2 regions of the Kitasatospora sp. NBC_01246 genome follow, and region 1 is predicted to be linked to the other one. Evidence: riboswitches for the same ligand, from Rfam matches in the RefSeq annotation. Region 1 holds a riboswitch; the other holds the start of a gene.
What was found. Region 1 has a riboswitch for cobalamin ahead of OG618_RS27820 (NAD(P)-binding domain-containing protein). Riboswitches for the same ligand answer to the same signal wherever they lie in the genome.

Region 2: linked by a shared signal. The riboswitch ahead of OG618_RS08990 (HoxN/HupN/NixA family nickel/cobalt transporter) and the one ahead of OG618_RS27820 (NAD(P)-binding domain-containing protein) in region 1 are both predicted to bind cobalamin.

Annotation. Positions count from the first base shown of each region.
Region 1 is NZ_CP108484.1:6,552,881-6,556,767, reverse strand. It holds gene OG618_RS27825 (acyl-CoA dehydrogenase family protein) at 1-755, shown strand, start outside; partial or broken gene OG618_RS27820 (NAD(P)-binding domain-containing protein) at 1,084-1,861, opposite strand; cobalamin riboswitch at 1,875-1,998, opposite strand; rRNA gene rrf (5S ribosomal RNA) at 2,236-2,352, opposite strand; rRNA gene OG618_RS27810 (23S ribosomal RNA) at 2,438-3,887, opposite strand, start outside.
Region 2 is NZ_CP108484.1:2,088,053-2,091,939, reverse strand. It holds gene OG618_RS09010 (DUF3995 domain-containing protein) at 1-142, opposite strand, end outside; gene OG618_RS09005 (RNA polymerase sigma factor) at 282-800, shown strand; gene OG618_RS09000 (SRPBCC family protein) at 797-1,276, shown strand; partial or broken gene OG618_RS08995 (ArsR/SmtB family transcription factor) at 1,459-1,797, opposite strand; cobalamin riboswitch at 1,879-2,070, shown strand; gene OG618_RS08990 (HoxN/HupN/NixA family nickel/cobalt transporter) at 2,104-3,279, shown strand; gene rpmG (50S ribosomal protein L33) at 3,393-3,557, opposite strand.

The DNA of each region.
Region 1 (3,887 bases):
CCGTCACACTCGCCCGCCGGCAGAAGGCCCCCGGCGACGAGGGCCACGACTGGTGCCTCGCCTTCGTGGACCTGAACCAGCCCGGCGTCCGCCGCTACGAGACGCCGCGGATGGGCCTGCGCGGCATGCCCTGGGGCGGCATCGTCTTCACCGAGGCCACCGTCTCCGAGGCCGACGTGGTGCCCGTGCCGTTCGGCGAACTGGCCGGTGAGCTGGCCGAACTGATGGCCTGGGGCTGGCTGCTGATCTCCGTCTCGGCCATCGCCATCGCCGAGTCCGCACTGGACGCCTCGGTCCGGTACGCGGGTGAGCGGGTCTCCTTCGGGCGGCCCCTGGCGCACATGGAGGGCGTGCAGACCCAGCTCGCCGAATCCCGGGCCCAGATCGACGCCGCCCGGGTGCTGGCCCGCCGGGCGGTGACCGAGCTCGCCGCCGGCCGGTCGGCCCGGGAGGCGATCGCCATGCTCAAGATCTACGCCACCGAGATGGCCGTCGAGGTCGCCGCCCGCGCCGTGCAGATCCACGGCGCGGCCGGCGTCACCCGGGGCCACGAGGTGGAGCGCCTCTACCGGGACGCCCAGATGAACGTCATCGGCGGGTTCACCTCGAACCGGCTGCGGGAGACGGTCGCCGAGAGCCTGGGCCTGGGCCCGGCGGTCTACCGGCCGTTCGACTGGGTGGCACCGGCCGGTCTCGGTACCGATCCGGCGGGCTTCGACGGCCTCACCCGGCCCGCCGGGGCCGTTCCCGCGTAGCTCCGCGGTCCGGCACCACCCAGGGGTTCTTCCGGCCCGGCCCGCGGCGGGCCGGAAGAACCCCCGGATACCGGGACCGGCCGGCCGGTCGAATTCCCGGCGGACCGGAATTCGTCACGGCGAATTCATCTCCGGCAACACCACGGGTACATTCCTCCGGCGTAGTGCCGGGTATCCGTGCCGGGTATCCGTGAGGGGAATACGTGGCTCGAACCGGTGGCGGGATTCCGGGCCGACCCGCCGGTCGGCTTCCCGGCACTCCCGGGCATTTCCCGGGGCCGACCGGCCGGGGCCATTCGCGAGGCGGCCCCGGCCGGTCGGCCGGTATTCACCGACGGGTCTGCTCGCCCCCCTCCCGGAGGGTCGTGATGATGGCCGAGAAGTCCAGCCCCGCACCCTCGGCGGCGGCGAAGTCCGCATACAACTCCGCTGCCCTCAGGCCGAGTTCCACCGACAGGCCGGCGGCCTTGACCGCTCCGGCGGCCAGTCCGAGCTCCTTGGCCATCAACGCGGCGGCGAAGCCGGCCCGGTCGTCACGGTTGGCGGGGCTGGCCGGCACCGGGCCGGGGACGGGGCAGTTGCCGGTCAGCGCCCCACACTGGCCGGAGGCGGTCTAGGCGACGTCGAACAGCGCCTGGTGGCTGAGTCCGAGGCTCTCCCCAGCACGCACGCCTCGCTGACCGCGATCATCGAGATCCCGAGGATCATGTCGTTGCAGATCTTCGCAGCCTGCCCGGCGCCCGAGGGGCCGCAGTGCACGACCTTGGCGCCCATCGCCGGCGGCACCGGTCCGGCGGCGGCGAGGTCCGCCGCCGCGGCGCCCACCATGAAGTTGAGGCTCCCGGCGGTCGCGCCGGGCACGCCGCCGGAGACCGGCGCGCCGATCGCCCGGTGCCCGGGCCGTCCGCGAGCTCGTGGGCGGACCGGGCATCGCCCACGTCGACGGTGGAGCAGTCGACGAAGAGCGTGCCCGGGCGGGCGGCGGGCAGCAGGTCCGCGTAGGCCGCCAGCAGGTGGTGGCCGGCCGGTAGCACGGTGACCACCACCTCGGCGTCGCGCACCGCCAAGGCCGCCGAGGCCGCCGCGACGAAACCGGCCGTCTCCGCCACGGATCATCACAGGCCTGCTCCCGGATCACTGCGCGCCGCCCGGTCTTCCCGGCTGGGCACCAGTGACTGGCACTGCGACAACGCACTCCCCGGTCACAGTGGCGGGACCGTGCCGGATTCACACCGGCTTCCCTGCACTGCGGGCCTTGTTCACGACCATTTAGTCGGGCGTCCTAGTAGTTCCAGGGTGCCGCCGCGCCGGTCCGGGCAGCCCTACGGGCGACGGACCTCCTGCTGTGACGCTCCGTGGTCGAGCCCGGGGGGAGGCCGCAGTTGGGCCGGCCGCGTCGGCACCTGGCTGGTGGCGTCTTTCTCCGGAAACGCAAAGAACCCCCCGATCCTTACGGACCGGGGGGTTCTTTGGAATGATTGTTCGGCGGCGTCCTACTCTCCCACAGGGTCCCCCCTGCAGTACCATCGGCGCTGTGAGGCTTAGCTTCCGGGTTCGGAATGTAACCGGGCGTTTCCCTCACGCTATGACCACCGAAACACTATGAAACTTATCACCGCACCCACGACAGGCCATGTCATGGGGGTCGTTGTTTCAGAACAACACAGTGGACGCGAGCAACTGAGGACAAGCCCTCGGCCTATTAGTACCGGTCAACTCCACCCCTTACGAGGCTTCCATATCCGGCCTATCAACCCAGTCGTCTACTGGGAGCCTTACCCTCTCAAGGAGGTGGGAGTGCTCATCTCGAAGCAGGCTTCCCGCTTAGATGCTTTCAGCGGTTATCCCTCCCGAACGTAGCCAACCAGCCATGCCCTTGGCAGGACAACTGGCACACCAGAGGTTCGTCCGTCCCGGTCCTCTCGTACTAGGGACAGCCCTTCTCAACACTCCTACGCGCACAGCGGATAGGGACCGAACTGTCTCACGACGTTCTAAACCCAGCTCGCGTACCGCTTTAATGGGCGAACAGCCCAACCCTTGGGACCTACTCCAGCCCCAGGATGCGACGAGCCGACATCGAGGTGCCAAACCATCCCGTCGATATGGACTCTTGGGGAAGATCAGCCTGTTATCCCCGGGGTACCTTTTATCCGTTGAGCGACGGCGCTTCCACAAGCCACCGCCGGATCACTAGTCCCGACTTTCGTCCCTGCTCGACCCGTCAGTCTCACAGTCAAGCTCCCTTGTGCACTTACACTCAACACCTGATTGCCAACCAGGCTGAGGGAACCTTTGGGCGCCTCCGTTACTCTTTAGGAGGCAACCGCCCCAGTTAAACTACCCACCAGACACTGTCCCTGATCCGGATCACGGACCCAGGTTAGACATCCAGCACGACCAGAGTGGTATTTCAACGACGACTCCACAACAACTGGCGTTGCTGCTTCAAAGTCTCCCACCTATCCTACACAAGCCGAACCGAACACCAATATCAAGCTATAGTAAAGGTCCCGGGGTCTTTCCGTCCTGCTGCGCGAAACGAGCATCTTTACTCGTAATGCAATTTCACCGGGCCTATGGTTGAGACAGTCGAGAAGTCGTTACGCCATTCGTGCAGGTCGGAACTTACCCGACAAGGAATTTCGCTACCTTAGGATGGTTATAGTTACCACCGCCGTTTACTGGCGCTTAAGTTCTCAGCTTCGCCCGGACGAATCCAAGCTAACCGGTCCCCTTAACGTTCCAGCACCGGGCAGGCGTCAGTCCGTATACATCGCCTTACGGCTTCGCACGGACCTGTGTTTTTAGTAAACAGTCGCTTCTCGCTGGTCTCTGCGGCCACCCCCAGCTCAGAGTGCAAGACTCATCACCAGGAATGGCCCCCCTTCTCCCGAAGTTACGGGGGCATTTTGCCGAGTTCCTTAACCATAGTTCACCCGAACGCCTCGGTATTCTCTACCTGACCACCTGAGTCGGTTTGGGGTACGGGCCGCCATGAAACTCGCTAGAGGCTTTTCTCGACAGCATAGGATCATCCACTTCACCACAATCGGCTCGGCATCAGGTCTCAGCCTTAATGAGTGACGGATTTGCCTATCACTCGGCCTACACCCTTACCCCGGGACAACC
Region 2 (3,887 bases), 4.5 Mb from region 1:
CCTCGGCGTTGAGCACCGCCCGGGAGAGTGACGCCGGGTCGGCGGCCGGCCAGGTGCGGCCGGTGGCCCAGTAGACGTGCAGCAGGGCGTCGGCGGCGAGCAGGCCGGCGACGGCGAGGGCGGCGGTACGGCGACGGTTCACGGTGGTCCTCCGGGGGTTCCGACGGTGGGTCACCCCGCAGGAGCGGCCCGCCCGGCCGGAGGTTCCCGTGACGAGCGTCACAGCGGGAAGTCGGGGGAGGGAGGGAACGTCCGGCCGGTCCGGCGCCTCTGGTGCGGGTGTGGATGGTCCCGACACCCGTACCGCCGACCGGCTCGCCGGCCTGGTCCGTGCCGCCCAGCGCGGCGACCAACTGGCCGTCAGCGAGCTGCTGGAGCTGGTCGCGCCCTACGTCCGCCGGCTCTGCGGTCCGATCGCGCTGGACGACGGCCCCGACGCGACGCAGGAGGCGCTGATCGCCGTCTTCCGCAAGCTGGGCCAGCTCCAGGACCCGGCCGCGCTGTTCGGCTGGGTCCGCTCGATCGCCGTGCGGGAGGCCGTCCGGCACGTCCGGCGGGTCGCCCGCTGCGTCCCGGCCGACCTCTCCGAGCTGCCCCGCCCCGGCGACCCGCAGCTGGCCACCGACATCCAGGACGTCCTCGCCCGGCTGACGCCGGAGCACCGCGCCGTGCTGGTGCTGCGCGACCTGGAGGGGCTCGACGAGCGGTCCACCGCAGAACTGCTGGGCGTGGCACCCGGCACCGTGAAGTCCCGGCTCTCCCGGGCCCGGCTCGGCTTTCGAAGGGCGTGGCAGCAGTGAGCGCACCGACCCCCTGGCCGACGGCGGCCTTCGACCCGGTCCGCCGGCTGCATGTGATCGCCGCCGTCACCCCCGGCGCCGCCGTCCGGGAGGCGCTGATCGACGCGCCGTTCGAGCGGGTCTGGGCGGCCGCGGCCGACCTGGAGGAGGGGCTCCCGCGCTGGCTGCCGGACATCCGGTCGGTCCGCGTGGCCGGGAGCCCGGCGGACGGTCGCACCGAGGCGCTGGTGACCGGCCACACCCGACTGCGGGCCCGTTTCGACGTCGAGCTGACGCCCGGGTGGTGCCTGATGCGCAGCCGCTTCCTGCTGGGCGGGATGGCGGCCCGCGCCGAGGCCGGAGGCACCCGCTTCGCCTTCCTCGGCGCGTTCCGGCTCCCCGGCGCGGGTCTGCTCGACCGGGCCCTGCGGCCCGCGACGGACCCGCTGGCCCGGCGCTCGCTGGAGCGCTTCGAACGGCTGGTGCGGGAGGGGTGAGGCGGGCCCCGGGCGCGACGGCCCGGGGCGCCCGGGGCGGTGTTCCGCGCGCGCAGCCGGTCAGCCGGGAGTCGGCCAGCCGGTCAGCCGGCCGCGGCGGCCCGGGGTGCGGAGGGCTCGCCGCCGGTGGCGTCGCTCCCGGTGGCGGGCTCGCCGTGCTCGTGGTGGTCCGCGGCGGCGCACTCGTCGAGGAGGGGGCGCAGGGCCTCGTCCACGAGCCGGTAGCGCACCACCCGGCCGTCCTTGTCGCCGGTGACCACACCCGCGGTGCGCAGCAGCCGCAGCGCCTGCGAGACGGCCGGGTCGCGCATGCCGGTGGCGACCGCCAGGTCGGTGACGGCGAGCGGCCCGGCCCGGTGCAGGGCGAGCAGCAGGGCGAGCCGCCCCGGGTCGGCGAGCAGCGAGAACCGCTCGGCCCAGGACCGGACGTGCCCGGGGTCGCCGATCGCGGCGATGGCCTCGCAGACCCGGTGCCCGTCGATGGTGCGGTGGCCCGCGCGGTCGGCCGGTACGAGATGCATGCGGACATTGTTGCAGCCCGTGGCTGTGATCCTGGACACCTGCGCAGGTGCGCAGCCTTGCAAGGGTGAGGTGCGGCCCCCTACGGTGTTGCCCGCCGTGGTGTTCGGGAAGACCGGTGACGGACCCTCAGGGTCCGGAGTCCGGAGCGGCCCTCGCCACTGTGATCGGGGGAGTCGTCCGTATCCACGACGCCACTGGGCGCCTCGCGCGCCTGGGAAGGCGGATCCGGAAGCCCCGTCAGCCAGGAGACCGGCCACGGCATCTCACGAACGTCTTTCCACGAGGTGCTGGAGCGTGATCCGAAGATGACCCTGCCCGAAACCGCCGCTGCTCCCGCGGCGTCCTCCGCCCTGCCGAGCTTCCGCTGGCGGCGCGAGGACACCCTCCGCACGGCCGGGTTGATGGGGGTGATCCTGGCCATGCACGTAGTGGCGTTCGGGACGCTGATCTTCCTGGTCGCCCCGGAGAAGTACGAGGTCGGTACCCAGGTCTTCGGGGTGGGCCTGGGCATCACCGCCTACACCCTCGGCATGCGGCACGCCTTCGACGCCGACCACATCGCGGTGATCGACAACACCACCCGCAAGCTCATGGCGGACGGCAAGCGGCCCGTCTCGGTGGGCTTCTGGTTCGCGCTCGGCCACTCCTCGATGGTGGTCCTGATGGCCGCCCTGGTGGCGGGCGGCGCCCAGCTGGCCAACACGCTGATGGACGACGAGTCCACCACCCACCAGTGGCTCGGTGTGGTCGGCACCTCCGCGTCCGGTGTCTTCCTCTACCTGATCGGCGCGCTCAACCTGGCGGCGCTGTTCGGCATCCTCAAGGTGTTCCGGTCGATGCGGGCCGGTCGGTTCGACGAGGCGGAGCTGGAGGAGCACCTCAACTCGCGCGGTCTGATGGCCCGGGTGCTGAACCGGGCGACCCGCTCGATCACGCGGCCCGGCCAGATGTTCCCGGTCGGCATGGTGCTCGGCCTCGGCTTCGACACCGCGACCGAGGTGACCCTGATGGTGATGGCCGGCTCCGGCGCGGCCGCCGGGCTGCCCTGGTACGCGATCGTCTGCCTGCCGCTGCTGTTCGCGTCCGGGATGAGCCTGTTCGACACGCTGGACGGGACGTTCATGAACTTCGCGTACCAGTGGGCGTTCTCCAACCCGGTGCGCAAGGTGTACTACAACCTGACCATCACCGGGCTGTCGATCGCGGTGGCGTTCATCATCGGCACCATCGAGCTGGTCGCCGTGCTGCACGAGAAGCTGGACCTCACCGACCCGGTCAGCGGCTGGATCGCGGACATCTCGCTGGACAACGTCGGCTACGCGATCGTCGGGCTGTTCGTGGTGGTCTGGGGGGCGGCTATCGCCTACTGGCGCCTCGCCGGCGTCGAACAGCGCTGGAGCCCGAAGCCGGTGGTACCGGCCGACGGGGTGCCCGCCCAGGGGGCGGCGGCCGACGAGGCCGCCGGGGTCATCACCAAGTAGTCGGCCCCGACGGCCCCCGGCACCGCGGTGTCACGAGGCGGCGCCCACCCGGTCCGTTCGGGTGGGCGCCGCCTCGCCGTGGTCCGCGGGCCCTGCCGGGCCCACGGGGGAGGTCAGCGCTCCTCGCGGAAGTCGACGTGCCGGCGCGCGACCGGGTCGTACTTGCGCAGCACCAGCCGGTCGGCGTCGGTGCGGCGGTTCTTGCGGGTCACATAGGTGAAGCCGGTCTCGGCCGTGGACCTGAGCTTGACGACGGGGCGCAGTTCGCTGCGGGCCATGGTTCTCCTCCTCCGAGGGGTGGGCGGTGGGGAAACGGCTTTCGCCGAAATGGAAGTCGTTTTCACGGGGTCCAACACGGCCTCCGCCCCGCCCATTCCCCGGCGGGCGGTGGAGGCGCTGGTCGGCCGCGCGACCGCGTACGCGCCGGGGCTCGTCGGGCGGCGCACGCTCCCGCCGGCGGCTCCGGTCGTTCCGGTCCGCCGCCCGCACCGTCCGTTCGGGTGCGCGGCCGGTCGACCGGCCGCGCACCCCGGCGCCGGGGGCCGCGCCGGGGGCCGACGCCGCACCGGCGGACCGGCCGGGTGTCCGACCAGGGCCGTCCTGGTCCG